Nitrosospira lacus: one gene and its partner. The protein of the gene in region 1 interacts with the protein of each later gene in a pairwise test. Links are inferred from orthologs where the notes say so. Each region holds a gene or a part of one and is shown on either strand. Other genes may lie near its edges.

What was found.
Region 2: the proteins of EBAPG3_RS01540 (region 1) and purT interact in binary tests that used the Escherichia coli proteins (3 or more experiments, as listed by UniProt). The link is inferred for Nitrosospira lacus from one-to-one orthologs.

The regions. Positions count from the first base shown.
Region 1 is NZ_CP021106.3:348,228-363,800, reverse strand. Bases 5,381-8,232 are described here. They hold EBAPG3_RS01540 (polyprenyl synthetase family protein), read left to right. Parts: upstream 5,381-6,285; coding sequence 6,286-7,179; downstream 7,180-8,232. Other genes in these bases: dxs (1-deoxy-D-xylulose-5-phosphate synthase), read left to right, coding at 7,226-8,232; EBAPG3_RS01545 (exodeoxyribonuclease VII small subunit), read left to right, coding at 6,042-6,296; EBAPG3_RS01550 (aromatic ring-hydroxylating oxygenase subunit alpha), read right to left, coding at 5,381-5,798. Outside these bases: spt (serine palmitoyltransferase), read right to left, coding at 1-625; EBAPG3_RS01570 (acyl carrier protein), read right to left, coding at 625-876; EBAPG3_RS01565 (NAD-dependent epimerase/dehydratase family protein), read right to left, coding at 913-1,806; EBAPG3_RS01560 (fatty acyl-AMP ligase), read right to left, coding at 1,835-3,694; EBAPG3_RS01555 (SpoIIAA family protein), read right to left, coding at 4,309-4,653; more of EBAPG3_RS01550, read right to left, coding at 4,695-5,380; more of dxs, read left to right, coding at 8,233-9,070; GTP cyclohydrolase FolE2, read left to right, coding at 9,137-9,937; XrtB/PEP-CTERM-associated transcriptional regulator EpsA, read left to right, coding at 11,781-12,566; EBAPG3_RS01505 (undecaprenyl-phosphate glucose phosphotransferase), read left to right, coding at 12,631-13,974; XrtB/PEP-CTERM-associated polysaccharide biosynthesis outer membrane protein EpsL, read left to right, coding at 14,112-15,383.
Region 2 is NZ_CP021106.3:1,194,043-1,209,557, forward strand. The notes cover bases 4,471-7,264. They hold purT (formate-dependent phosphoribosylglycinamide formyltransferase), read left to right. Parts: upstream 4,471-5,155; coding sequence 5,156-6,373; downstream 6,374-7,264. Other genes in these bases: serB (phosphoserine phosphatase SerB), read right to left, coding at 4,471-4,751; EBAPG3_RS05315 (SH3 domain-containing protein), read left to right, coding at 6,529-7,264. Also shown: EBAPG3_RS05295 (sialidase family protein), read left to right, coding at 1-735; EBAPG3_RS05300 (TonB-dependent receptor), read left to right, coding at 1,100-3,787; more of serB, read right to left, coding at 3,921-4,470; more of EBAPG3_RS05315, read left to right, coding at 7,265-7,383; EBAPG3_RS05320 (sensor domain-containing diguanylate cyclase), read right to left, coding at 7,462-9,078; mfd (transcription-repair coupling factor), read right to left, coding at 9,306-12,767; EBAPG3_RS05330 (hypothetical protein), read left to right, coding at 12,761-12,940; single-stranded-DNA-specific exonuclease RecJ, read right to left, coding at 12,974-14,794; EBAPG3_RS05340 (DUF1207 domain-containing protein), read right to left, coding at 14,919-15,515. UniProt on the Escherichia coli protein: Involved in the de novo purine biosynthesis. Catalyzes the transfer of formate to 5-phospho-ribosyl-glycinamide (GAR), producing 5-phospho-ribosyl-N-formylglycinamide (FGAR). Formate is provided by PurU via hydrolysis of 10-formyl-tetrahydrofolate.

The DNA of each region.
Region 1 (15,573 bases):
GAAGAAGGGTGCTGTGGTAGGCATCTTTTAATCTGACAATGTCTGCCAGCGGCGCCCGGTCGCCCAGCATGCTGTAAATACCCTCGACAATGATCAGTGTCGAGCGCGAGCGCTCTCCCAGGCGGCGGAGACGCTTATCCAGGTCCGTCATATCATTGTGACGAAACCTGATTATCTCGGCTCCGCTCAAGCGGCATCCGTCATAGATGCTTGCATGAGAGTCGCCATCAATGAGCACCACGTCACCAGCTCCCGCAAGGCCAGAGATGGTAGCGAGATTTGCCTGATAACCCGTTGTAAAAACAATGCATGACAGACAGTTATAAAAATTCGCGAACTCTCGTTCGAGCGCACGATGCCCGCCATAACTTCCGCTGGCCATGCGCGAACCCGTGGTACCGGTGCCCTCGCTTTCAAGCGCTTCGTGCGCCGCTCGCAGGCATTCCGGCGCAAAGGTCAGTCCGAGATAGTTGTTCGTGCCCAGGAAAAGTATGCGGCGATCACCGATTTTTGCCTCTGTCGCAGAATAAATCTGTCCTATGGGTATGCCAAAAACATCAACACCCTCGGGTAGCAAGGCCTTTCTCGCTGCGGCAACAGCATCCAGTTTATCCAGCAAACTCATTATTTGCCCAATTTTATCTGGTGAATCAAATTTACAAGTTCATGAACCGTCTGAACATCCGCGAGAGCGTTCAGCGGCACGGAAATATCAAACTCATCCTCGATTTCCATAATCAGGTTCAATAATTTGACAGAATCAATAGCGAGCTGATTAATGAGATCAGTCTGCGGCGTAATTTCCACCTCAGGACCAGTAAACTGCCTAAGATGATGACAAAGTTTCTGAAGGATATCGCTGTAATCGTTAGACATGGCTCAACTCTGAATCGATCTGATTGTTATAGAAAATCATATTGCCTGAGGTAAGGCATCGCGCAGGCGAACGCGAGGTCGCCAATTTGGAAGCGCCTGGGTTAGAGGCGTAATATCGCAGACCCAGTCCGGATGTTGTAGTTCTCGAACTTTCCCGGGGGTTAACATCGGCGAGTAACGCAGTATCTGTGCCGACCACAAGTTAATGTTAGCGACCAGCGAAACGAGTGGTGCCGGCAAAAAGAGACAGCGGACCGGCCGTTTCCAGACATCCTGCGCAATGGCTGCGACAGTTTGGCTGTCATAGCCCCCCGGCAGTCCGTCATCAAGTTCATAGACGCCGTTGACGGGAGCCTGGGTCGAGAGCCAGCAGAGAATAGCGTCCACCAAATCATTGACGTGCAATAAGCCAAAGCGCATAGCAGCTTTCCCCACCATGGGTAATATGCCACGCTGTGTGACTCTGAAGAGCGGGCTCATTTCCTTGTCACCCGGGCCATACACCGCGGTCGGACGGAAAACCGCGCACGGCATGATATGTGAATGGTCAATCACTAACTGCTCAGCCATGCGCTTGCTGGTTGCGTACCAAGAAAGTTCCGGTTGCCTGGCAGCCAGAGAAGAAATAAGAAGAAAGCGAGGCGGCGAGGCCTGCTGTATTGAAGCCCGCACAAGGTTGCTCGTGCCTTCGACATTGGTGGCGATAAAATCCTCGAGGGAACTGCCTCGAACCCGGCCTGCGCAATGTACGACAGCAGAAACATTTTCAACGAGACTCCGCAATGCATCCAGATTGTCTAAATCACCTTCAATCCATTGCGTAAACTCATCATTGGCACGAGGGTGGCGGGCCAATGCCTTGATCTTCCATCCCTCTTTGATCAGGGATTTTAAAAGTACGCTACCAATAAAGCCGGTGGCTCCGGTCACTGCCACCCATGAGCCCGACATATGCCGGTTATTTGTCCCCGGACTCGGCAGATAGCTGGTCTGTCAGATTTGTCCGCTGTATGAAACCCTGGCGCGCCGCAAAACGCGACAGTTTGCCGGATGAGGTACGGGGCAAAGTGTGTGGCGAAACTAGCTCAACCAGACAATTAACACCAAATGCCATATACACCAGCCGTTGCAACCGGCTGGTAAGAGACTGCCGATCCGTTATGGAGGTCAAGCGGCACTCTATAACCAATACGATCGTCGTAACATCATTGGCATCGGTTATACCAAAGGCGGATGCTTCACGGGCCCTCACCTCCGGTTGCTGTTCGGCAAGCTCTTCGATATCTTGGGCACGGATATTACGTCCATTGACAATAATGACATCCGTACGGCGCCCGGTAACATACAGGTCTCCCTCAAAAAGGAAGCCAAGGTCGCCGGTATCCAGCCAGTTACCAGGACGGAGAGTCTTTTGAGTATCCTCCGGATTATTGAAATAGCCCGTCATAATACTACTACCATATACCAATACGCTGCCTACTCTCAAATCAGGCAGAGTCAACCCGGCATCGTCCACAACCTTGACGGTATGCCCGGGCAAGGGGCGGCCACAATTTACAAATTCGCTATATTTTCTGCCTTCCGCTTGTAAGCGGACCGCCATCTTTTTATCTACCAGCGTGCCAGCATCAACCCGCAAGCTTTGAAAGCCACGGCCAACCTGAGAAAAGGTAACGGCTAGCGTCGATTCAGCCAGTCCGTAGCACGGTAGAAAGGCTCGTGCGTCAAAACCCGCCGGGGCGAATTTTTCAGCGAAATTTCTCAAGGTATCCGGACGGATCATCTCCGCACCGACACCCGCCGCACGCCAACTGCTAAGATCAAGATCTTCCAGATCCGAATCACGAACTCGCAGGGTGCAAAGTTTGAGGCCAAATGGCTGGCTAAATGCGACGGTAGCACGATTTCGACTGATCAAGCGCAACCATTGCAGAGGCCGGATTGCAAAATCACGGGTAGCCAGGTAGTCGACCGAAACTTGCGCCACCATGGGTGCCATGACCATTCCCACCAGCCCCATATCATGATAAAAGGGCAGCCATGACGCACAGCGATCACCGGAACGTATCTCCAGGCCATTACGCACAATTCCTTGCAGATTGCTCATTAAGGCCCGCTCGGTAATGATGACTCCGCGCGGAATACGAGTGCTGCCTGAGGTAAATTGAAGATAGGCGATTTCGTCAGGATGATTTGCTTTCAGCGACATCTCGGGAGCGGGGAGCTCTCCCAGCTGCTCAGGTGTACCCACCCATCTCAACCCTTGAGATCCCTCGGCAGCCTCTTCAAGAAAGCCTATATAGTCTGCATTGGCCAATGCTGCACTTGCCTGACCGCCCTCGAGCATTCCCCGGAGCTGCTGAACATACACCGTGTGGCTGCCAAGGTTGACCGGAACCGGCATTGCAAAAGGAATCAGTCCCGCGTAGCGGCACCCATAAAATAATTCGACAAATTCGGGGGTGGTGTCGGCAATAAGTGCTACGCGATCACCATGAACCAGGCCAAGGCCCGCTAAACGCCGGGCCAAAACACGGGCATTTTGCCTTAGCGCCTGATAGGAAAGGACCGAGCGTAAATTCCCCTTGGCATCGTAGAAGTTATATCCAGCATTCCCTGACGCCGCGTATTCTAAAGCAGCCGTTAATGTCTCAAAATCAGCTAATCTCTGAGTTTGGGTGTTGGAAGTCGGTGTTGGAGTTATTGCTATCGGCGACTCGCCTGACAATTGAGGATTAAACGCTTGCGTTAGCGGAGCGTTCAACTTCGCTATTGTTGAACTCAAGGTCTTCCCCTCCAAATTAATGGGACTAGTCATTTTTTTATAATGTAAAGGATTCCGGTCGGATACGCACTGGTTGTGGTTGTTAATCTATTCACGGCTTGATTTGAAATTTTAATCTTTTCCTTCAATACCTAGAATAATTACTGTGATAACAAGTACTCACTAATACAATCATAAGTGTTAATAAAATTAACTTCCGAGCTTATATTATGGCGGATTTCTCTGTCAAGGCAATATTGGCTGCTGCTCATATAGTCCTTAAAAGACGGATAAAGCGCCAGTTTCTCGGTATTTGAAATGACATTGAGATATTTATGAGCCCCCACCTGTCGCATATAAGAGTAACAGGTTCCATTTTGGACGAGTTGGGGATCAATATAAAGAGATTTTGGAGAATGGAGGAGAAATGTGTCGTTTTTTTGCAACAAAAATTTTCTTCATAGTTAATTAATCAATAATCAACAGAAATTGTGCAGATGAAGAACCTGCCATGAAATCACATTTGGATAGAAGGGACTGGACGCGTGATTGTATCGACCACTTTTGTGATGATTCCGGAACCCGGATTAAAGGATTTCGGGTGGATATCTGTCACGCCCTTTCATTCTTGGCTTTCTTCCGTTCGTTAAGCACGAAGACAAACAATGTTAAGCAACTACCCATGCCCTCGCGCTGGCGTAATCGCTAAATACCCTGATGCTTGCATCAATGAAAAGATTGGATACCCAGGCGCCCCAAGCCTGCCATTGATTATTGGTGATAATTGCAATCCGATTGAATTCGCTGCCATGCTCGCGGATGAATTTGATGTCTTCCCATGCGACATCGACGGTATAGCCGAGCATGTCGCGCCAATCCAACAGAAGATTCATCCGGCTTCCCGACCGGGATTTGTAGATCACCTGCTCTTCGAATTCCTTATAATCAGCTAGGGTGAATTCACCGAAAACGGCAACGCTTATGAGATTGTCGGTTTCTTCAATCGTAATCATGGGTCAAGTCACTTATGATAAATAAATTCAATAAGCCGGAATTAAATGTGTGATCCAATTTCCCGGCGCAGAAATTCATGAAAGTGCGCCATGCCATCTTCCATGGGCGATTGATAGGGCCCGATTTCATTCGTACCCTGCTCATATAGTGCGCGGCGGCCGGCGGTTAACAGTTTGCAAATTTCATCATCCTCAACGGCGGTTTCGTGGTAGGCAGCTTGCTCGGCTTCAATAAACTCGCGTTCGAACAAGGCAATATCCTCGGGATAATAGAATTCGATCACGTTTGTGCAACGCTCGGTCCCAGTCGGCAACAACGTGCTGATAACCAATACATGAGGATACCATTCCAGCATGATATTAGGATAGTAGAGCATCCAGATTGCTCCGTAGGCCGGTGTCCTCCCCTTGGTCTGGAGCAACAATTGTTCATGCCATCTGGCGTAAACCGGCGTGCCGGCGCGGGTGAGTCCATGATTTATCCCGACCGTCTGCACGTTGTACCACTCGCCGAACTCCCATTTCAATTCAGCGGTGTTTACGAAGTTGCTCAAGCCCGGGTGATATGATTCGACGTGATAGTCTTCCAGATACACCTCGATAAAAGTCTTCCAATTGCAGGCATATTCCTCGATCAGCACTCGCTCCAGTACATGGCCGGAAAAATCGAAATTCTTCAGGACGCCCAGATGAGCCATGTCGCGTGTTACATCCCGTTTGCCCGCGAATAGCAGGCCATTCCAACTCTGTAAGGATGTCGTGTCCAGGTTGAGGCAAGGATTCTCGGAAAATTGGGGGGCTCCCAGCAGCGTGCCATTCATATCATAAGTCCAGCGATGCACGGGACAAACAATATTCCGGGTATTGCCGCGTCCCCTGAGTAAAAGTGATTGTCGATGGCGACATACATTTGACAATAATTCAATGCCATCCTTGTTCCGTACCAGCACCTTGGCGCTATTCATCCACTCCAGCACATAGTAGTCCCCGACGTTCGGCAGCATAATTTCGTGGCCCACGTAGCCTGCCCCCTGATCGAATAGAAGGCGTTTTTCCAAATCAAGGATACGAGGGTCGAGATACCAGTCGGTGGGCAGCGGGGTGGTTGCTTGCGCCAGTTGGGAAACATCAACAAGATTGGACATATCAGGTACTTTCCTTCTCAAGGGGATTCAAAAAAGACGATTGCCATGCAAAAAAACCCGGCATTTGCTGAAGAAACGCAACTAGTCAAGCCGGAAGAGCGTGATATCTTTTCTAAAACGCCTATAATCTCGACTAAAAGACGCTGCTGAAGAAAGTTTCATGTATTTAATTGACCTGACCCTGCTTATTGCGTTATTTTTGCAAATTCCCGGACGCATCTATTCTGTGACACTGTGCTTATCATGACAAAGCCTGCTAAACCCGTCAAATTTTCGCGGCCAGAAAGTTTTGAAGTGGCATTGACGGAATTGGAAAGTATCGTGGTCGAAATGGAGGCAGGACAAATGCCGCTCGAAGCTTCGCTCTCAGCCCATAAGCGGGGCGCAGAGCTGCTGCAATATTGTCAGTCCAAGCTGCGCGATGCGCAACAACAGGTGCGTCTCCTTGAGGCTGATACGCTGAAAAATTTCTCCCCGCCCGGTATCGATGATCGCTGATTTCCAGGATTGGGCGAGGAGCCGCCAGGTACGCATAGAAACTTCCCTGCAGACCTTACTTCCCGCCGCAGATGTTCCTCCAGAGCGTCTGCATGACGCCATGCGCTATACCGTTCTGGGTGGCGGGAAGCGAGTACGTCCGCTGCTTGCGTTCGCGGCGGGAGAGCTGAACAACGCGGACGAAGAGCGTGTAACGATTGCGGCGGCGGCGGTGGAGTTGATCCATGCTTATTCCCTGGTGCATGACGATCTGCCGTGCATGGATGACGATGTGCTGCGGCGGGGTAAACCTACTTGCCATGTAGAATACGATCAGGCCACCGCGTTGCTGGCGGGCGACAGCTTGCAAAGCCTGGCCTTCCAATTGCTGGCTGAATATCGCTTGACGGATAGCCCCCAAATGCAGCTGGAAATGATCAGGCAGCTGGCACAAGCAGCGGGCTCGCGGGGCATGGCGGGCGGACAGGCGGTTGATCTCGCCAGCGTTGGCAAGACATTGAGTCTGCCGGAGCTGGAATTTATGCATATTCATAAAACCGGGGCGCTTATACGCGCTGCGGTAATGCTCGGCGCCTATTGCGGCACCAGTCTGAATGAGAATCAACTGACAAGTCTTGATCATTTCGCCAAATGTATCGGTCTTGCGTTCCAGGTCGTCGACGACGTGCTTGATGCTGAAGCTAGCACGGCGACCTTGGGTAAAACCGCGGGCAAGGATGCCGAAAACAACAAGCCCACCTACGTAAGTATCCTCGGAAGCAGCCAGGCGCGTGAGCTGGCCGAGGAGTTGCGGCGCGACGCCTATCAGGCACTGGAGATTTTTGGCGCAACAGCGGGACGGTTACGGCAACTAACCGATTTCATCATTCATCGGGAGTTTTGAGCTGATGTTTGCCACAATAAAGAATACAACATTTTTCAGGGTTTAAATGTATCCACTGCTTGACACCATTAATATCCCTTCCAAGTTGCGAAGGCTGGAACGCAAGCTGCTGCCGCAGCTCGCGGACGAATTGCGCCAGTTCCTTGTTGAATCAGTAGCTAAAACAGGAGGACATCTGTCGTCGAATCTCGGCACAGTCGAGTTGACCATTGCATTGCATTATGTTTTCAATACGCCTCATGACCGTTTGGTATGGGATGTTGGTCACCAGACCTACGCTCACAAGATTCTTACCGGCCGTCGTGAAGGCATGAGCAAATTGCGCATGCAAGGCGGCGTTGCAGGATTCCCGCGACGTGATGAAAGTGAGTACGACGCATTCGGTACGGCGCACTCCAGTACATCCATCAGCGCCGCGCTCGGTATGGCGGTAGCGGCGCAAAGGGAAGGAAAGGACCGGCGCGTAGTAGCGGTTATCGGCGATGGTGCGATGAGCGCTGGCATGGCGTTCGAGGCATTGAACAACGCAGGCGCCATGAACACTAATTTGCTGGTGATACTCAACGACAATGACATGTCGATATCGCGCCCGGTAGGGGCGCTTAACAATTACCTGGCCAGGCTCATGTCGGGACAATTCTATGCGACGGCCCGGCGTGCTGGCGAGAAAATGCTGGGTGTGGTGCCACCGATGCTGGAGCTGGCCAAACGCGCGGAAGAGCACGTAAAGGGGATGGTAACGCCAAGCACGTTATTTGAAGAATTCGGTTTCAATTATATCGGTCCCATCGACGGTCATGATCTTGACATATTGGTGACCACGCTCAATAACATAAAACATCTCAACGGCCCCCAGTTCCTGCATATAGTAACGCGCAAAGGCGCCGGTTATAAGGCGGCGGAGGATGATCCGATTCTCTACCATGGTGTAGCCAAGTTTAATCCAGAGGCAGGTATCCTTCCCAAGGCTGCCGGCAAGCCTGCCTATTACCAGATTTTCGGGGAGTGGCTGTGCGACATGGCGGCACTGGATGAGCGCCTGATCGGAATCACACCGGCGATGCGTGAAGGCTCGGGGCTGGTGAGATTTTCCGAGGAATATCCCGATCGTTATTTTGATGTCGGTATCGCCGAGCAGCACGCGGTCACTTTCGCGGCGGGCTTGGCCTGTGACGGCATGAAACCGGTAGTGGCCATTTATTCAACGTTTCTGCAACGAGCCTACGACCAGTTGATTCACGACGTCGCGATCCAGAACCTGCCGGTAGTGTTTGCCATAGACCGCGCCGGATTGGTAGGTGCGGATGGTCCCACTCATGCCGGCAGTTTTGATTTAACCTATTTGCGATGTATCCCGAATATTACCGTGATGACCCCGTCCGACGAGAACGAGTGCCGTCAGATGCTCTATACCGCCTTTCAAATGGATACGCCCACCGCAGTACGATATCCACGTGGCGTGGGAACCGGCATAGCGCCGCAAAAACATATGCAGGTACTCCCTGTGGGACGTGGCGAGATTCGCCGCAACGGGGAGAAAATCGCACTTCTGGCTTTTGGCAGCATGCTCAAACCCTGTCTGGAAGCAGCGGAAGAATTAAACGCGACCGTTGTCAACATGCGTTTTGTCAAGCCATTGGATGAAGACCTGATTGCCTCTCTGGCAACGAGTCACGAACTATTGGTGACGGTTGAAGAGAATACCGTGATGGGCGGCGCGGGTAGCGCGGTCCTGGAATCCCTTGAAAGCAGGGGTTTTGCCGGTCCGGTGCTGCAATTGGGATTGCCGGATATTTTTATAGACCAGGGCGATCCTTCGCAAATGCTGGCGGACTGCGGGCTGGATAAGACAGGAATCGTCAGATCGGTCAGATCAAGACTTCCCGGGTAGTTAAAACTCCACCGTTTCAACCATTTTACCTGATCCGCAGGCGTCCCTTTTTGGAAGGCAGGTATCATGAACGACATGAATTTTCTTATTGCGGATGTCCAAGGCGTCTTGGATACCCGGCGTATCGCAATCAATAGGGCAGGTATCAAGGCCGTCCGTCATCCGGTGACGATTAAAGACAAGGATGGCAGCAAACAGCATACCGTGGCCCTATTCAATATGTATGTAAATTTGCCTCATAATATGAAAGGCGCGCATATGTCGCGCTTTGTGGAGATACTCAACAGCCACGAGCGGGAAATTTCCGTCGAGTCGTTTGAAAATATTTTGCGAGCCATGGTAGAGAAGCTCGAAAGCGAATCCGGCGGTATCGAAATGACCTTTCCTTATTTCATCAACAAAGCGGCGCCGGTTTCCAGAATAACAAGCCTGTTGGATTATGAGGTGACCTTTATCGGTGAAATCAGTGAAGGAAGCTACAAGTTCACCATGAAGGTCATTGTACCGGTGACCAGCCTATGCCCATGTTCCAAGGAAATTTCCGCTTACGGAGCTCACAACCAGCGCTCCCATATGTCGATCTCGATTTGCATCAACAGTTTTGTCTGGATCGAGGAGCTGATAAAAATCGCCGAAGGCCAGGCGTCATGCGAGCTGTACGGAGTACTTAAGCGTACGGACGAGAAATACGTTACCGAAAAGGCCTACGACAATCCCAAATTTGTCGAGGATGCCGTTCGCGACGTAGCTGTGGTCCTGGATCGAGATGCGCGCATAGATGCCTACGTGGTGGAATCAGAAAACTTTGAATCCATCCACAATCATTCGGCTTATGCGCTGATCGAACGGAATAAAATGAAGAACTGAGAAGCAGCGCCCGGCAGGCCCTCAAGGTCAACATTTGCATATCATCAGGGAGCCATATGTTCAGGCGCGGTTCCGGGTCCACGATAATTCTGGTGGAAGAAGGCCATAAATTGACCTTTCATGGATGGAAAGGTATAGTAACGCCCTTTCCGGGGTGTAGCGTAGCCTGGTAGCGCGCCTGGTTTGGGACCAGGATGTCGGGAGTTCAAATCTCTCCACCCCGACCAATTCATGCTAATGTGGGGCGAAATCCGATTTGAGTGGTGCCCGTAGCTCAACCGGATAGAGCACCAGCCTTCTAAGCTGGGGGTTACAGGTTCGATTCCTGTCGGGCACGCCATAAGCTATCTTCTAGCTCATGGTATTCCAGGCTATGCGGTTATTTTCGGATGGTGGCTGTAGCTCAGTGGTAGAGTCCCGGATTGTGATTCCGGTTGTCGTGGGTTCGATCCCCATCAGCCACCCCATAAAAACAAAGACTTGCAGAAATGCAGGTCTTTTTTTATAACCCTATTTATAAAATGTAACCGGTTTGTAACCCGTTGTTATGAGAGAGAGCCATTTGAAATATGAGCACCAGGCTAATAGCTTTAGAGACGCTAGGCGCGCTCTTATGCTGCCACACGCTTCGGACGACGTTCAATCAATCACCACAGCGTTCGTGTTCTGTCGCGACGGCTTAACCGGACTTGATCGTGAGGTAATACCAGAAGACCATATTCAAAACTTACTCCCATGAGCTTGACCAACACATGGATGTATCGACCCTTGTATATGAGCCTAATGAAAACCCACATCCCCTAAAGGCCTCGCTGCTGGATACTGAGCAATTGAAGCAATTTTCGCTGATCGTTGACGAGCTTGCTACATGGTCTGAGTGCGAGTTTCAAAAGTCCTAGGTATTGCAGACGTCTGCACAATTTCCCCTGGACACCAAAAACCCCCAGCTTTACTATTGTAAATACACAGGTGTAGCCCCCATTCACCCCCTCTAACCCAGAGACGGATGCATGGTAACCCATTAGCCCTATCTTCCGATGGACTGATACCGATTATCGGGCTATTTATTCCATAGGTGCGCTTAAGTGGTTTCTCTGAAGATGCTTCCAAGCATCAGATACTTGTTCAGCATATATTAAGCCTTGACTTGAATTCGTTGGCAATGTGCTGGTAAATAGGTAATTCATTTCGCTAAGCAACCTTGCTTTTCTTCAATCCGCTTCCATCGCATGCCGTTGAGGCGGGTAACCCTGCTACATAAGAGACTGTTACCACGTCGCAATCCTGGGAAATGCCAACCCATTGGTGGCATTTCCCGAATAAATTTATTTGTCGCTCTTTAGCGACAATAAAATTCCATTATAAACAGATAGTTATTATGTGGTGGCCAGAAATCTACCTTGTTTGACGACAACATGGCCCTGGTATCATTTGATAATTAATTGATTTTTAATGTTAAAAAACATGGCATGAATCGTGCTTTATCTTGTCAAGACAGGATTCTTCCTCGCTATCCCACGTTATGTGGGTTATCGCACGGACACTCCAACGGGGAAATATTAAATATGGTTTCCTGGTGTTACCGTGCAAAATGGGTTCGAAGCCCGCCGTCCGCGCAGCCTGGAGAATTTTTATCAAGAACAGAAGGTTTCTTCGGCAGCGATGACGATCCGCTGAATAAGGTAGTTGTTGTCACGCAGTAGTGATGGTGCAACATTCCTTCGGCGCCATGGCTTTCTCATACTTTGAGTCAGGTACATGAACCAGTGGAATACCGGCTTTTGCGTCGAAGAATCAATCTGCCCAACTTCTTAAACCAAGCAGCTGACCAAACATCACGATTATGAGTTTCTTCTCTTCACTTTCTTCTGATCATCTTCAGCGTTACGCCCGTATTATCCAGGAAGGGATCACCGTGCGCGGACACCTTGACCTGTTCAGATGGTTACAGGGAGAAGTTCAGCATTATCTGCCTCATGAGATCATGCTTGCCGCCTGGGGCGATTTTGGCTCAAATTTTATCCGGCACGATATCGTTTCCGCGCTACCTGGGATTAGAACCGCACACTTGGAATCGGAAGATCTATCACCGTTGCTGCGGAAACTCTATAATCGGTGGGATGAACTGGGGAGAATGGCCTGCGCATCGAGCGTTCGACCTAATGCTTTGTATGAAGAGGGCGGCCTGCCATCCTCTTTTGGCAAAGCCTTGCAGGGCATGCATTCCTCGGTGCTGCATGGCATCAGCGACAAACGCGGACGTCATGATTGTCTTTACGTGATTTTCAGCTCGCAAGACAAATTCGATAGCTCCACGCTTAGTGCAATGGAAATCCTGCTGCCTTATCTGGACACGGCATTACGCCGCGTGGCACCCCTGGCGCACCCCCCTTGCGCCGGGGTACTTCTGGCGGATTCTCCGGAAAGTGAAGACTACGGACTAAGCGAGCGTGAAAGCGAAATCATGAACTGGGTAAAGATGGGCAAAACCAATGCCGAGATCGGCAGTATCCTGTCCATCAGCGCCTTCACCGTAAAAAACCATTTGCAGCACATCTTCAAGAAACTTGACGTTTATAACCGGATGCAGGCCGTATCGAAGATAGAACGCAGTCTCAGCCATGGCTGAAGCCAATCCGGTATTCTCTGCTTCCACGGTTTCCACCCATAGCAAAGGGCCGCTTGGCAACAACATGCTGAGCGCTGTCGAGTCCATTCTCGACCCTGCGGCATTGATACTTTCGCTCTGGCTGGTGAGCACCCGCATTGAAGGGGGATTGCCGCCTCCCTACCTGATTCTCGCGGTAATCGTGTTTTCGATCACCTTCCCCGGCACTTCGCGCCTGCAATTTTCAATTAAAAGATTGGTCTTCGACGTTCTGTACAGCTGGTTCTGGGTGGTTTTGCTGTTGCTTCTTCTGGGCGTTGCCACCGGCTATATGAACGAATTCTCCAGCGAGGCGCTGATCACATGGCTCTGGGTGGCGCCGCTGAGCCAGATCGGCGCTCATCTGGCGCTGCGCGCCACCGCCCCTTACCTGCTGATGCTGCAAGGGCCGCCGCAGCGCGCCATCATCGTCGGCATGAATGATCAAGGCGCCGCGCTGGCCGGCCGCATTCACGAGACGCGCTACTCAAAAATCGAGCTGTCCGGTTTCTTCGATGACCGCAGCCCGAACCGGCTCAACCAGGCCGCAAACAGCCAGTTGCTCGGCAGGCTGCGCGAGCTTCCCGGCTTCGTCAAGGAAAACCGCATCCAGTACATCTACCTGTCGCTGCCGATGGCCTCGCAGCCGCGCATCCTCCATGTGCTCGACGAACTGAAAGACACCACGGCCTCCATCTACTTCGTGCCCGACATGTTCATCACCGATCTTATCCAGGGCCGCAGCGGCACCGTTTGCGGCACCCCGGTCATCTCCGTGTGCGAATCGCCTTTCACCGGTTCCAACGGAATCATCAAGCGCGCCAGCGATATCGTTCTCTCCCTGCTCATCCTGGCGCTGATCTCGCCGCTTCTGCTGATCATCGCCCTGGCCATCAAGCTGGATTCCCCCGGCCCCGTCATTTTCAAGCAGCGCCGCTACGGCCTCGATGGAGAGGAAATCCTGGTCTACAAATTCCGCTCGATGCGGGTGTGCGAAGATGGCGAATCGATCCGCCAGGCGCAAAAGGGAGATAGCCGCATCACGCGCATCGGCGCTTTTCTGCGCAAGAGCTCCCTGGACGAATTGCCGCAGTTCGTCAACGTCCTGCAGGGGCGCATGAGCATCGTCGGGCCCCGCCCGCACGCCGTGGCGCACAATGAGATCTACCGCAACCTGATCAAGGGCTACATGATCCGCCACAAGGTCAAGCCCGGAATCACCGGCTGGGCCCAGGTCAACGGTTACCGCGGCGAAACACGGACGCTCGACAAGATGCAGGCGCGCATCGACCACGATCTCGACTACCTGCGCAACTGGTCGCTGCGGCTTGACCTGCACATCATCCTCAAAACCATCATGGTGGTCTTCAGGGATCGCGCCGCGTATTGAACTCAGACGCTTGGTCTCTCCGATAGCTCCTATGGGCTATTGTCTGTGAGCAACGCCTCCGTTACCTTCTTGCAGCCAGCATAATACCCATTGCGGTATTATTTGTACCCGGAAAGATAAAAAAACCGATTAAGAAAATGTTGCTGCTGAATCTTTCCCGTTGCAACCGTCCTTGGCTCGCGATTGCCGCCTTCATATTGTTACCATTGACTGTCCAGTATGCCAGTGCCGATGCGGGAGATACGTTCAATGTAACCGCGAGCAGCATGCTGATGTACGATAGCAATGTTTTCCGTTTATCGCCCCTTGTCAACCCGGTTACCTTGCTCGGACAACCCTCTCGATCTGATCAAATCGTAACCTCATCGGTCGCGCTCAGCGTGAACAAGCTTTATTCGATGCAGCGCTTCGAGTTTAATGGCAGTATCGTCGATAATCGCTATAATACTTTTGACTTCCTTAATTTTATCGGAAAAAACTATACGGCCGCCTGGCATTGGTATCTAACCCCCTATCTTCACGGTAAGTTGAGCAGTGGCCACAGGGAGGTGCTTAACAACTTTGCCGACCTCACTGGATTTGCCAACTCTACCAATCGCAATTTACGTACCGATGACAATATCCGTTTCGATGGCGTCTTCGAAATCAATGGGGGCTGGCGCATTATCGGTGGTATTTCCCAAGATACGCGCAAGAACAGCCGGCTTACCGTGCAGGATTTTGATAACAGAGTGCGTTCCGTCGAAGGTGGCATTCGCTATGACTTTCCCTCTGGCAGCTCGCTGACCTACAAGGTAAGAAGCGGTCTGGGTGAATTCTTTAAGCGGCCGCAACCGCTTTCAAGCGAGCTCTTCGATACCCGTTTCGACGAATTGGAACATGAAGTACGGTTAGCTTGGTTTATTACCGGCAAGACTTCCATCGATGCGCGTGCCGGTCATCTCGAACGTAACCATGCCCACTTTCCCCAGCGCGATTTTTCCGGGTTCGTGGGCAATTTCAATCTGAATTGGGCTCCAACCGCCAAAACCCGCATATCCATGAGTTGGGCGCGCGAGCTCTCCAATTTCCAAACTGCGTCTGCGTTCCAACTTTCTCAGTTTCAGCGCTTTTCCAGTAGTTATATCGCCACCAACCGTTTCTCACTGTCACCAGTGTGGCAAATCACAGATAAAACAGCCTTACGCATGCGCTACGATTTTATCGTTCGCGATTTCCTGGGCGCTGTTATTTCCCTTCCCGCCGATCGTAGCGACACAATGCATTCCGGCCTTATTGCATTGGACTGGAAGCCACTGAATATGCTCTCGATGAGTGCTGTATTTCAGAGGGATCATCGATCCTCCAGCCTCACCGGCTTCGATTTCGACAGTACTGCAGGCAGTGTTACGGCGAGACTCAGTTTTTGACGGCGGAGAGAATATTTCCGGGAACGGGGAGTAGTACTTTGTAATCATTGCTTAATAATCTGATTCGTATATTGTAATTATAATTATTCATATAGTCGGCTTGCGGCATATGCCATACTTGATTCGTTGACTATCGGAAGACCAGCGATTCCTGGAGATAATCCCGATGGGGATGACCACACGAGTTTTA
Region 2 (15,515 bases), 840 kb from region 1 along the record:
GATGCGGCAAGGGAACAAGGCGGAGAGTTTGCCGGAGTGTCGGTTTATATCGCGCAATCCAATGATAATGGTGCCAGCTTCGGTGCGAATCGAAGATTCCAAGCGCATACTTGCGAGTGCTGCCGGATTGCGCTCGCCTGGACGCAGGAGGGTCCCGTAGTCTTCTGGCGGAATATTTTTGGTGTCAACACGCGTGATTTCGCCATTGCAAATCTGGATAAAGGCGGCATGCGGCGCGCCACGGATGATGAATGGCGCATTGATGCATGTCCCCATAATGGGGGCGGCATTGCGACCGATCGCCAAGGCCAGTTGCATCTGGTCTGGTTTACCAACGGCGCGGTCCGCCAGGGACTATTCTACAAACGTCTCGGTGGCGATTGGGAGTCACAACCACTGCCCATCGGCGATCCTGCAGCTCAGGCAAATCATGCATCGGTAGCTGCGGAGGGTAAAACGGTTCTCCTCACCTGGCGCGAATTTGATGGTAGTTCTTATTCCGCACAAATGATGTATTCGAATGATAGCGGTGTGTCCTGGAGTGGGCCGCAGCGTTTGATGGAATCCGCCGGAGCGACGGATTATCCCATACCATTGATTGATGGAAACAAAGTGCTGTTAGTGTGGAATACAGCAATGGAAGGCTTGCGTGTTCTGCCGTTTGACCGCCTCACCGCCGGGAAGCCTTCGGATAAATCCTCCGCGAAACATGCTGCGGACAAAACTGGGGGATGATATAAGCCGCGTCGCAAAGGCGGTAGACGTCATAACCCGGTAGGCAGCCAATTTTGCAATAACCCCTGAGGGAACGAACAGTGATTTACCGGAGCCTGCTTTGTCAGGCTCCGGCGAAGGTAAGCGATCATTCGTGCCATCGCCGCTATCAAAGTATCTTGTCCCGCAAGGCCGCTGGTGCCTCCCTGCGGGCAGATCTGGGAGCTTGCTCGGAGGTTTCCCAGATACAGTCTGATCCGATGCCATAAATTACTCCGTTGTAGGGGAAAAACTGAAAAGTTGATAAAGTAATATTTGAAATGCGTAATAGAAACAGCGGCTATAAGCTGGTTGTTATAAGAAAACAGGCGAAGAAAAAATCAATATGAAACCTATCTTTATCGCCTTGGCGAGTGTGCTTTTCGTCTCTTCCGTCTGGGCCGAAGATTCGGAGCAACTAAAAAATACTCTGTCGCAAAATACCGTAAGGGGTTCCCGTGAAAGCAGACCGTCCGCTGAAATATTTCAGTCGACTGGCGGCATCAATGGGCTAATCGTGCAGCCGAATAAAACGACCCCGCTGGTGCAAAATTTGGGCCAGGTTGCGCAGAGTGCGGTTCCGTTTCCTGGTGCTGCCGAAAAAGAGGCGGTAAGCGAAGCACCTGACAAGGACGAAGGGAAGAATAAGGGTAAGGATAAAGCCAACGAAAAAGGCAGGGACAAGCCGGCGCCCGATAACCAGAAGGAAACGGTATTCAAGGAGATGGTGGTGACGGGCGAGGTCGAACGTGATTCGCATTACACCTCGCCTTCCACCCGCGTCACACGAACGCAGATCGAGCGTCAGAACGCGCAAACAACGGAAGAAGTGCTCAAGTACCAACCCAGTTTACAGATACGCCAGCGTTATGTCGGCGATCCAAACGGTGTGCTGGGTATCCGTGGTGCGGATATGTTCTCGACAGCACGCAATATGGTTTATGCCGATGGCCTGCCGATACATAACTTTTTGCAGGCTTCTTTCAATGGTGCTCCGCGTTGGTCAATGGTGGGTCCTAATGAAATAGACGCCGTTGATATCGTGTATGGTCCTTTCTCGGCGGAATACAGTGGCAACTCGATTGGTGGCGTGGTGAATATTAGAACGCGCATGCCACGCAAGCAGGAGTTCTATGTCGAGACCAGTCTTTTTATTCAACCGTACAAGCTTTACGGCCCAGATAAAGGAACCTTCATTGGCGACCGGCAATACGTATCCTATGGCAACCGGTTTCAAGACAAACTGTCGGTATTCCTGGCCTACAATCGCCTGGAAGCCCAGAGTCACCCGCAATCCTATTTTATTGACAACACCGGATTGGGCCAAGCCCCCGCTTTTACTGCGCCTCAGCCTCCTTCCGGGACGCCTATTCCCCCACTCACGGACGTTACTGGCGGTATTCGTACACCTGACACGCGCGGCACGCCGAGTATCATCTATGGCGATACAGGGCCGGAGAAAGTGAATACTCAACTGTTCAAAGGCAAATTGGGTTATGACATTAATTCCGAACTTCAGGCTATTTTTACAGTCGCCTACGAGGATCGCACACGCAACCAGAACCATCCACGTAATTATTTGCAGGATACTTCAGGGCAAACATTCTTTGGCGGGCCTCAGAATGCGTCTCAACCCCTGATCCTGCCTAATGCCGCTCTGGATGGTACATCTTTCGATGTGTTAAACAGAGGGTTTGGGTTCAGTTCGGATAAGCGTGAGACGTTGAACCTCGGTCTGCAGCTTCGCGGCGCACTGACCGAGAATTGGCATATCGATACAACAATCAGCAATTTTGACGTTCTCAAGGATACGCGCGCCACCGCTTTCTTCAATCCGAACGATCCCAATGGGAATCCTACAGGCCAGATTCAGGATTTCAAGAAATTCAGCTGGCTGAATTACGATCTCAAGCTGAGCACTCCTGCGGTGCTCGGTAATCAGAAATTATCGTTCCTGACGGGATATCATTTTGATCAATATAATTTAAACTTCCGACAGTACTCGTTGACGGACTACGCGACCCTTACGCGTGGCCCCTTGCAAGCCGGCAGAAACAACGATGGGCAAACCTCAACCCATGCGATGTTTGCCCAATCCGCATATCGTTTCTTACCGGGTTGGGACGTTACAGTGGGGGCACGACAGGAATGGTGGGCGGCCAGCAAGGGCATTGTCGGAAGTACCCCGGTTCCCGATCGTACCGAGTCCGCGCTTTCACCCAAGGTTTCTCTGGGTTATGAGCCAGGACCGTGGAAACTTCGTTACTCATTCGGAAGGGCGCATCGGTTCCCGGTTATTGCAGAGCTTTATCAATCACTTAGCGACCCGCGTTTTATTGTTCAAGCCAATGCTCACCTCAGGCCCGAGAATGGGGTGCACCACAACTTCATGATTGAATATGGACTGCCGAGGGGCTATGTCCGCTTGAATGTTTTCCGCGACGACATCAAGGATGCCATCCAGCAAGTGCAAACGGTCTCCGGCATAGTCACAACAAGCGCATTTCAAAATATCGATCAGACCAGCACTACCGGCGTTGAACTGATCTTGGATCAACGTAGAATCATGGGGTCGAAGTTTGACTTCATGTTCAATGGCACGTGGATGAATGCGAAAGTAGACAAAGGCCCTTTCATCAACTTTACGGCGCCGAATCATCCATTACCACCCCAAGGTCAACCGGGACCAGACAGTTTTGATCTTACTGGCAAGCAGCGCATACGTTTACCCCATTGGCGGGCAAATTTCTTTACCACCTACAATGCCACCGAGGCTTGGGATATCTCACTCTCGGGCCGTTATACCAGTGATTCGTTCAATGATCTCGATAACCGGGATCATATAAACAACGTGTTCGGGGCCCAGAGTGATTTCTTCTTCATGGATTTCAAAACCAGCTACCGATTCAAATTACAGAATGGTTTGAAAAGCAGGGTTTCATTTGGTATTACCAACCTGAATGATGATAAGGCATTTGTTTTTCATCCCTACCCGCGACGCACCTATCTTGTCGAGGCCGCATTCAGCTATTAAGGAATCTCTGAATGAATCTGTTAGCATCTCTGCCGGCAAATGGTACTCCATTCAGAGGCCATCTGCCGCTGCCTGCTACGGGGATCTGGATGTGAATTCGGTTTGCATAAGAGTCGAGACCAAGCGGCGAAGATTAGCCAAACAAATTAACCACTCCGTCGAGGCCGACATGATTGATCGCATAAGTCGCCTTTTCCTGCACGATGGGCTTGGCATGATAAGCAATACTCACGCCAGCTTCCTCCAGCATCCTAAGATCGTTGGCGCCATCACCGATGGCGATCACTTGCTCCCGCTTCAATCCCAACTCCTCGCGCACGCGTTTGAGCACGTCGGCTTTTCCCTGCGAGCCAATAATCTCACCCAGTACCTTGCCAGTAAGTTTTCCATTCACAATTTCAAGTGTATTGGCGGCCGTATAATCGAATCCCAATTTTGTTTTTATTCTATCGGTAAAAAATGTGAATCCCCCGGAAATGACCATCGTTTTGAGGCCCGCCGACTTCATGTGTTGCAGCATCTTTTCCGCGCCGGGACTTAATTGCACGCGCTCGTCGTAAACTCGTTGCAACGCATCCTGGTCCAGTCCTTGCAGCAATGCGGTGCGTTGTCTCAAGCTCTCGGCAAAGACGATTTCGCCCCGCATGGTTCTCAGGGTAATTTCGGATACTTGTGGCTTCACACCATGCATATCGGCTACTTCGTCGATGGATTCGATCGCAAGCAACGTGGAGTCCATATCCATCGCCACCAGGCCAAAATCCCCGAGAGGCGCCGTTTGCTCAACGAAAGCGAAGTCCAGTTCGGCGCCAGCACAGTATTCGGCGATGTGCTCCCGTTGGCTCGCATTTTTTAGCCGGAATGCTTCGCCGGTGATGCGCTCGATCTGGTTAGCGCCAGCAAGCTTTGCCAATTCTCTTAAATCATGGTTAGCTATGTCAGAGCCCTGGATAATGAGGTTCATAGAAGATATCAATTATTATCAAAAAAGTTTTTTGTACGATGGATGGACTCAAACCCGTTGCTCAACGGCGGGCCTGTTTTGTTATTGTCATAAGGAGATCTCACTACTTACGAGCGGTATGGGTGTAAGCGGATTACCCATGCAGCAATCCTCCCCGAAATGTGGAGGGTGGTTTTGAACACTGATGTTTTTTAACAGCCCGTATTTTGCCAGCAATCGCAGCTTACTTCCATACCAGGTTTCCAGTAAGCTGAGAATGCCACGCGCGTCAATTGTTTAACCCAACTGTTGACGATGCCCCTAAGATACCCCTGTGCCATGAGATAGCCGTGCGCCATGAGAATGGTGATAGGGATATATTTATGTTCTACCCTTCATAACGAAAATGTTCAAACAGGTGAATCATGACTAAACCGCTTATTATCGGTACCCCGCTGAGTCCCGCTGCTACAAAGGTGATGTTGTTGGGCAGTGGTGAGCTCGGCAAGGAGGTCATTATTGCATTGCAACGCCTTGGCATAGAAACCATCGCCGTTGATCGCTATGTGAATGCGCCCGGCCATCAGGTGGCGCACCGCGCGCATGTAGTCAATATGGCGGATGGCGCCGGGCTGCGTAAACTGATAGAACAGGAGCAGCCGCAATTTATCGTACCCGAAATCGAGGCGATCGACACCGGCATGCTGGTAGAAATCGAACGGATGGGCATAGCACGCGTCATTCCGACAGCACGCGCCGCGCAACTCACCATGCATCGTGAAGGAATCCGCCGTCTTGCGGTTGAAACGCTGGGCTTGCCAGCGTCATCGTATGCCTTTGCCAGCAGCCTGAAAGAATTGCGCGCGGCGATTGAAAAAGGCATCGGTTATCCTTGCATAGTGAAACCGGTGATGTCTTCTTCCGGCAAGGGTCAATCGAAAATTGATAGTACAGAAGAAGTAGAGACCGCGTGGAACTACGCCGCCAGTGGCAGCAGAGTTGATCAGGGACGGGTAATTGTCGAGAGTTTCATCGATTTCGATTACGAAATAACACAGCTTACCGTACGTGCGATGAATGCGAATGGTGACATCGAGACACATTTTTGTGAGCCTATTGGTCATATTCAGATTCACGGCGATTATGTGGAAAGCTGGCAACCGCAGACAATGTCGCTGCTTGCGCTGCAACGTGCGCGTTACATTGCCGAAAAGATCACTGATAACCTCGGAGGTCTGGGTATTTTTGGTGTAGAACTATTTGTTAAAGGCGACGATGTCTGGTTCAGCGAGGTCAGCCCGCGCCCGCATGATACCGGCATGGTAACGATGTGCAGTCAGTTTCAGAACGAATTCGAGCTTCATGCCCGTGCCATACTTGGTCTTCCAGTGAATACCGATTTGCGCGCGCCGGGTGCGAGTGCCGTGATTTACGGGCAGTTGGATCAGAAGGCTATCGCGTTTAGTGGCGTGGACGAAGCATTGCGTGTACCGCAAAGTGACTTGCGTCTATTCGGTAAGCCGGAATCGTTCATCAATCGTCGCATGGGCGTGGCGCTGGCGAATGGTGTCGATACTGTCGAGGCAAGATTCCGTGCAAAACTTGCGGCCAGCCGGGTGATGGCGGTAAAAAATACCGCTTAAAAACGCGCGGTTAAGGTAAAGTCCGGGCATATTGTACCGTTATTGTAAATAGTCCATTAGCGTACTGATGCCTATCACATAAAGCTGAGCTGCGAAATGAGAACTGCGCGATAATACATTGTGTATTTTAGGTATTGGAACCGGGAGATAAGGAAGTGAAAGGATTTTCGATACAGATGGGCAGGCTATGCTGGTTGCCACAGATTGGAGCAAGGCGGGTGCTGGGCTGGATAATTCTGCTGGTGCTGGGTTTGAACATGATTGGATGCAGTATCCTTCTGAAATCGCAGCCGGAGCCGCCGCCTGTCGCCCCCCCGGAGTCCGGCTTGAAGGAACATCAGGAAATTGAACGCATGCAAAAGCTGCTGATGGAAAAGGAGGCAGAAAAAGAAGTGCAGCAACAGGAAATCGAACGCCTGCAAAAGATAGTGGCGGAGAAAGAGGCGCAGCTCCGCGTTCAACAAGCCCGGCAGCAGGATCAGGCCAAGACTTTGCAGGAGACAAGCAGTCAGGCTGTTCATGCCCAGGTGAAGCTTCGGCGGTTGGCCACACGGCCCGCCGCCGCCTCGACAATTGCGGAGGCCGAGGTCGCCATGGAAAACTTGAAGTCATCCCAATTCACAGAGTCCGAGCAGGTGGTGCAGAGCCAGGCACAGCGTCTCTTGAACACCGCCGCCGCGTCCTATGCGGAAGATAATTATGTCGTGGCCATGGAGTATGCCGCATATGCCCGCGGATTTATCGATATGATAAAGAATAATCGTGCTATCAAGATGTCGGATTCGCGCCGTGTGATAACGCCGTTTGAGGTACCCATCCCGTTGCGTGCCGCGACCAATAGCAATCTGCGTCAGAATCCGGCGCTCAGCGCGGCGGTGCTGGGTGTTGTGAAGAAAGATTCCCCGATAATCGCAGAGGCGTATCAGGGTGACTGGCTGCGAATTCAGACAGCCGATCGGCTGTCGGGATGGGTGCTGAATACATTGGTCGAGGCGCAAGTAGGCAAGTAATATGCTTCAAGGTCGTACCAAATCTTCGAACCGAGACACTACTTTCCGCTTCAATTTCCTGAGCCCGGCAGGAGGCCGTCAGGAGACACAGAAAGCTCGATTACGGCCAGCGTGCTTTGCCTCATAGAGCGCGCTATCGGCGCGAGCGAATACTGCTGTAGGTGTCATGTCGCCGGACTGGCACTGCACGACGCCGATACTTACCGTTACGGCAATTATCGAATCATTGGCACTATAACGCATGTTTTCCACCTGAGAGCGGATGCGCTCCGCTGTTTTCAGCGCCTGGTCCGTCGAGGTTTCCACCAGAATAATAATGAATTCATCGCCGCCATAGCGTGCCGCATAGTCGATACTGCGGATCGACTGAATGAGTATTCGGGCTACCGCTGTCAGGATCTCATCGCCAGTAATGTGGCCATATGTATCGTTGAGCGTTTTAAAGTAGTCGATATCCATCATTAATAACGTAAATTCTCGATGGGTGCGTTTGAAACGCGCGAGCTCATCGCTGAGGATCGCATCAAGTTTGCTGCGGTTGTACAAACCGGTAAGGCTATCCGTTATGGAGAGCGTTTCCAGCACCTGATTCTGCTGCTGCATGGCTTGATTGGCTGCCATAATCTCGGCGTGACTGTGGCGCAGCCTATCCGCCATTTGATTGAATACCTGCGTGAGATGCCCCAGCTCGTCGTTTCGCGTCGCAGTCAGCCGCACCTCAAGATCACCGCCGGCAATCCTGTCAGCCGCGCCGATCAGCCGTTGCAGTGGCCCAACAATCGAACGTCCCAATTGAAAGGCCACCGCTGCCACCACTATGACCAACGCGCCCACAAGCGCCAGAAACATATCGCGCAGCTCTACCCAGGTGCTATACACTTCTGCGCGATCACGTTCCGCAACTATGGTGACCGGCAGATTTTCGGGCACGTCGGCGAGTCCGATAACCTCCCGATGCGTCATTCCCTGGAAGACCAGGGACTCGCCGGGCTGCGCCTGCAAGCGTCGTAGCACCGGACCATCCAGTTGCTTCAGTTTATCCGCATCAATCTGGCTGCTGACAAGAATTCTTCCCTCCTGATCCAGCAGGAGCACCTCGCCGGGTGGCGATTTCATGGGGCTTTTCAGATGAGGCTGTAACGTGCGCAGGTCCAGCACAGCGACCAATGCACCCATTAGCAGATTGTCGTATGATAAAACCGGCACCGCGATGCTGAGCGTCGCGGTGGTGTATCGTTCATCCCAATGAGGAGGTATGATCACGAGGCCTTCCGTAAGGGAGTTTGGCGGCCACTCGTTTGGAAGCGTTACGGTGGCGGCCGTTACCCCACTGCTGGCGACAACCTGCCCGTTGGCATCCACTACCGTGAGTTCCCGCAGCGTGTCAAGCTTTGCCTGGACTGAACGCAGATAGTGCGCCAGGGCCTGCGGATTTTTAGTGGCCGAGTTCGCGCGGATTTTCGTTTGTGGGCGGGCAATCGCCGATAAGCCGTCGATGACCGCACTGGACGTGGACGATACGCGTACCTCATGGGCGCGTTTATCGATCCAGAGTTCTACTTCGCGGCTGGCATCGCTTGTCAGTGTACGGAGTTCACGAGTGACATTATCGCTGATTTGCGCCTCATTCTGCCGAAACGACAGCAATCCCAGTCCCAACGAGGGAATAAGCGTGGCGATGATGGCGAAGACCATTATTTTGCTTTTTATACTTTTAAACCACACCATGTGAATAAATATTTCTAAAATATCAAAATAGACGGGGGATGCCATACTCCGCAGGATAGTTTTTCCTGAAAGCGGCGATTGAGGGCTTGAAATTCTTCACTGAAAACAATCTTATAACGACTCTCAATGAAATATGCGCCGGTATTGAACGGGGAGGCGATGCGGGTTTTATGTATATTCATTTTACTGGATTTTCATTTACTTAATTCGACGATCAAGTTCTTTATTCGCCTTACCCGGTCCGCCACCCCCGCAATCTTTGCCTTTATTTTTAAGCGATCGGGGCCTGAAAGTTCATATTCGCGGCTGCGTTGAATAAGCGCGATGATTCTGGTGACGTCCACCGGTGGATCGGGGATAAACTGTACCTGGATATACTCAACGCCTGCCTCTATCCGGCTGATCCCCAATGGCTTGGCGGCGATGCGCAGGCGGTGGCAGTCCAGTAATGCTCTGACGGGATCCGGCAAAAGGCCGAAGCGGTCTATCAATTCACCCTGCATGTCATCCAGTTGTTCATCGTTTGCGCAATTGGCCAAGCGTTTGTACAGTACCAGGCGCTCATGCACATCGCTGCAATAGTCTTCCGGCAGCAGGGCGGGAACATGCAGGTTAATCTCGGTTGCGACCCCCAGCGGATGCTGGATATCGGGTTCTTTCCCTTCTTTCAATGATCGAACGGCGGCATCCAGCATGGTGGAGTAGAGGCTGAAGCCAATTTCCTGTATTTCGCCGCTTTGGGATTCGCCCAGTACTTCCCCGGCGCCCCGGATTTCCAGGTCGTGCATCGCGAGGTAAAAGCCCGCTCCCAATTCTTCCATTGTTTGAATGGCTTCAAGACGTTTTCTGGCTTGCGTGCCCAGCGCTTCGTCGTCCGGTACCAGAAGGTAGGCATAGGCCTGGTGATGTGAGCGGCCCACCCGCCCGCGCAACTGGTGCAATTGGGCGAGGCCAAATCTGTCCGCGCGATTGATGATGATGGTATTGGCAGTGGGGATGTCAATACCGGTTTCGATGATGGTCGTGCAAAGCAGCAGATTAAAACGCTGTTGATAGAAATCCTTCATTACGTGTTCCAGCTCGCGTTCACGCATTTGTCCATGAGCGATCTGTATGCGCGCTTCCGGTAACAATCGGGCAAGCTTGTCATGCATCGGCTGAATAGTGCCTATCTCGTTATGCAGAAAATATATCTGGCCGCCCCGTTTGAGTTCGCGCAGGCACGCTTCCCGGATGACCCCCTCGGAAAAACGGTTGACAAAAGTCTTGATTGCAAGCCGCCGCTGTGGCGCGGTGGCAATCACGGAAAAATCACGCAGGCCCTCCAGCGACATCGCAAGGGTGCGGGGAATAGGTGTCGCGGTAAGGGTGAGGACATCAACTTCAGCGCGCAGATTCTTCAGCTGTTCCTTCTGACGCACGCCAAAGCGATGTTCCTCGTCAATGATGACCAGACCCAGGTTTTTGAATTTTACCCCTTTCTGGATCAGTTTATGGGTGCCGATGACAATGTCCATTTGTCCGCTGGCCAGCCCGTTCAATGCCTGGGTTTGCTCCTTGACTGAACGGAAACGCGACAGTTCCGCGATTTTTATTGGCCACTCGTCCGCAATCAAACTGAAGCGATCGGAAAAATTCTGGAAATGTTGCTCGGCCAGTAGCGTGGTAGGCACCAGTACTGCCACCTGTTTGCCATCGGCAACAGCGACGAAGGCAGCGCGCAATGCCACTTCGGTCTTGCCAAAACCCACGTCGCCACAGATCAACCGGTCCATCGGTTGCCCTGAAGTCAGATCCTCGATCACTGCATTTATCGCAGCCGCCTGGTCGGGTGTTTCCTCGAAGCCGAAGCCTTCGACAAAGGCTTCATAGTCATGCCGCCTGAAGCCAAATGCATGACCCAGGCGAGCGTTACGCTGGGCATACAGATTGAGCAGTTCTGCGGCGGTATCGCGCACCTGCTGCATCGCCTTGCGCTTGGCTTTGTCCCATTGGCCGCTGCCGAGCTTATGCAGTGGTGCCGCTTCGGGCGCCGCCCCGCTGTATCGCCCGATAAGATGCAGTTGCGAAACCGGTACATAAAGCCGGTCTCCCCCCTCATATTCAAGCGATAAAAACTCTGTTGCGCCTTCTCCCACATCCATGCTTATCAGTCCAAGATAACGGCCGATACCATGTTGTTCATGTACCACTGGATCCCCGGACTTGATTTCGGAGAGATCACGCAGCATTGCATCACCCACCGCTGTGGTTTTGCGCGAATCACGTTCACGGCGGCCATGCAGATGCCTTGCGTAGAGTTCACTCTCGGTGATGAAGGCCATGCCTTCAGCGGAAAGTATAAATCCGTTATGCAGCGGCGCAACGCTGAGCATAAAAGGCTGGGTGCTCGTCAGAAATTGTGCATAGCTATCGCAAATATCGGGAGATAACCCATATTGCTTCAGATGATCGAGGATTAGCTCCCGTCTGCCAAGGCTTTCCGCCAGCAGCAATGTTCGCCCTGCGGGGAATTTGAAGCTGGCGGCGAATTCCGGAATAAATCCAGCAAGTCTTTCCGCGGGATTATCAGCGCGGCGGTCGATTTGCAGGGGCGGCAGCGAACGGGTCAAATTCTGGATATTGGGATTCGAGCCTTGAGTCTCGGATGGGATTTCAATACGAGGATAAGGTTTTAGCGCGCCGAAAAAAGCCTCCGTCGTGACAAACAGTTCTCCCGGTGGCAGGAGCGGCCGGTCATGGTCGCCGCGTAGCAGCTGATAACGGGATTGGGTGTCGTGCCAAAAATTCTCGACTGCGGGGTAGATATCATGGTGAAGACATAGCGGTGTCATGTGTGGCAAGTAGTCGAACAGTGTCGCAGTATGGGCGAAAAAGAGCGGCAGGTAATACTCGATACCCGCAGGCGCGGCACCTTTGCTTACATCCTTGTAAATGCGGCTTCTTGATGGATCGCCTTCAAATTTTTCGCGGAAATTGCTTCGAAAACAAGCGCGGCCCTCTTCGTCGAAAGGGAACTCACGCGCAGGCAATAATCGAATTTCGCTGACGGGATAGACGCTTCTCTGAGTATCCACGTCGAATGTGCGGATAGTTTCAATTTCGTTGTCCAGTAAATCAATGCGGTAAGGCAGCGGACTGCCCATCGGAAACAGATCGATCAGGCCACCACGCAAGCTATATTCCCCCGGTGAAAGCACTTGGGTGACATGCGTGTAGCCCGCCAGAGTCATCTGGCTGCGCAGCGCGCTTAAATTGAGCGTTTCTCCCCTCTTGAGAAAAAAGGTATGTGCGGCGAGATATTCTCGCGGCGGCATACGATATAGCGCAGTGGTGACGGGGACGATCAATATATCGCAAGCGCCGCTCATGAGCTGATAAAGCGTGGAGAGCCGTTCGGAAATCAGGTCATGGTGGGGTGAGAAAGTATCGTACGGCAGTGTTTCCCAATCCGGCAGCAGATGGATTCTTAGTTCGGGTGAAAAAAAAGGTATTTCTTCCAGCAATCTCTGTGCGGCCAGTGCGCTCGCCGTAATAATCGCTACCGGTTTTGCCTGCCGTGCCAGTTGGGCGAGAGCGAGCGCATCGCAAGAACCGTGAAAATGGGGATAGCGAATTGTTGATCTGGGCGCGGGAATCGTCAGCTTGAATGGCATCTGCGGATACTATTATCTATTGTCAACGGGCAGCGAATGATAAACGCCATCGCTCTACATTGAAAAGAAGTTTATACGTCAGTTATCAGCCTGGTTTCTTCATCACGATACACGGTGGCTGGCTGACCGTTGCAGGAAAAGGTGATCAACAGCTGATCAAGATCGAGGGGTGAATGTAAAATGGGCGCGCATCAAGGTTCTTGGCTTCAGGAAGCCAATGATAAGGCTTCAACTTTTGGATCGGATTCAGGGTGAAACCAATGATCCAGAATGAATTGCAGGGCGGAGACGCCGTTGAACTCATTCATTTCCAGCCTGTAAACAGCATCTATCGTTTCCGGAAGCGGGGAAGTATGGAAGAATAACATGGCGTCATAGAGAAGACCTGATTTGTTCAATCCCGGCTCTGCGGGTTGCGTTTCCTGTTTCCTCAGTTTTAGCTTCAGATGCTTCTCCCCCACTATGCGCTGCGTTTCCACCCGGAAGCGGGCAGTAAACGCGGGCTGGGTGAAGCCCTGTCCCCATACCTGTTCCGTAAGATGCCGCGCCAGCTCCGGACTCAATTCGGATTCACCCAGGCTGCCATCGGTTTCGATACTAAGCGTGAGATCAGCAGGGGTAAGCAACGCCTGTGCGATTTGCTCGAAAGCATCGCGAAATTTTTCAAAATCGCTGGCACGTACCGTCAGTCCCGCCGCCGCCGCGTGACCCCCAAACTTGAGCAGCAAGCCAGGATAACGCTTGGAGACCAGATCCAGTGAATCCCTCAGATGGAATCCCGTAATGGATCTTCCCGAACCTTTTATTTCACCATTGCTGCCAGGTGCAAATGCAATAACGGGGCGGTGAAATTTATCCTTCATGCGCGAAGCGAGTATACCGATCACGCCCTGGTGCCAACCGGGATCGAACAGGCTCAAGCTATGAGTTTTCGGAGTCTTGCCAGGAGCGATTTGCGCCGTATCAGGCGCATCCTGCGCGGAAAGCGCGGTCTCCAGCATGACCAGCGCGCTGTCCTGCATATTCGCTTCGATTTCCCGGCGTTGACGGTTAAGCGCGTCCAGTTGCAAAGCAATTTGCGAGGCGCGAGATTCGTCATCGGTGATGAGGCACTCAATACCCAGCGCCATATCGTCGAGCCGTCCCGCGGCATTCAATCTCGGCCCCAGCATGAAACCCAATTCGTAGGCGGAGGCCCGCCGGAAATCACGCCGCGCGACTTGCAGCAGGGCGTTGATACCCGCGCAGCCAAGTCCATTGCGGATGCGTTGCAGGCCTTGCCGCACCAGAATACGATTGTTCTCATCAAGTTTCACCACATCGGCCACGGTACCCAATGCGACAATATCAAGCAGGCTGGCCAGATTAGGTTCTTTTTGTGGAGGCGCAAATATTCCTCTGGCACGCAACGCCGCTCGCAGCGCCAGCATCAGATAAAATATCACTCCTACCCCGGCAAGGTGCTTACTGGGAAAATCGCAACCGCACTGATTGGGATTTACAATAACGGCGGCATCCGGCAGTTCATCCCCGGGCAGATGATGGTCGGTCACAAACACTTGCATGCCGAGGCGATTGGCTTCCGCTACACCTTCCACGCTGGCGATGCCATTATCTACCGTTATGAGGATGTCCGGGCGGGTCGCGGTGGCGGCGGCAAGCCGTACGATTTCCGGCGTGAGACCATAACCATATTCGAAACGATTGGGAACAAGATAATCCACCGTTGCGCCAAATTTCCTCAGCGCACGTATGCCAACAGCACAAGCAGTGGCGCCGTCCGAGTCATAATCGGCAACGATCAACAGGCGCTTCCGGGCAAGGATTGCGTCGGCCAGGCGTGCCGCCATGATGGAAACATTCTTGAGGCGCTCAAATGGAATCAGTCGCGACAGTGCTACGTCGAGTTGATCAGGCTCTTCGATGCCACGTGCGGCGTAGATGCGAGCCAATACCGGATGTAAGCCGTATCGGAGGAGCGCATCGAAGGCATGCGGCGGATAATTGCGAATGATGATGTTGGGCATGCGCTAGATGTTGAAACCTTTTTCCAGCATCTAGTATAACGCCTGCCGCTTTATACGTGCCTCTTGCCAGTAACCTGCGACGAGAAAGATTTCCTCGTCCTTCATTCATCCATATATATTGGACTTAAAAATGGTAGTGCGCTCCGATACCCAGATATTCGACCCTTTCCCTATAAAACTGGCCGGTTGGAGAATTGCCGTGAAAATATTCCACCAGGAACTGAAGCTTGCGCCCGAATGCCTGGAAATTATCGAACTGGAATCCGGCTCGGGCGGATACGTCGATGTTCCAATTGTTTTGTTCCCAGTTTTTCATATCGATCGCCAGAATCGGCCGCATTGCCGCAAAATCAATACGCCAAGGACTTCTGAATTCTATTCCATAGTGGATTACCCAAGGCTTGATTGTCGATGGCTGTTTATGAAAAATACCACCCCCTCCACCGTAAACCCGCACTCCATATGGAAGCTCGTACGAAAGCTTTAGATCAGCCCCCTCATAGCTAAGATTTATGCGCTCCAATCTGGTTCGCAGCAGGAACTCATCGCCAAGATGTGAGCTTTGATGGAAGATACGTCCAAAAGCAGAGAATTGACGCGCGCGAGCGCTCGCATAAACCGATGCAATAAAATCTGTATTGATGAGATCGGATGAGCGTGCATCCAGGTTAAAATCACTGAAGACGCCGGCCTGAAGACCTGTCTCCCATTGCACGGTGGA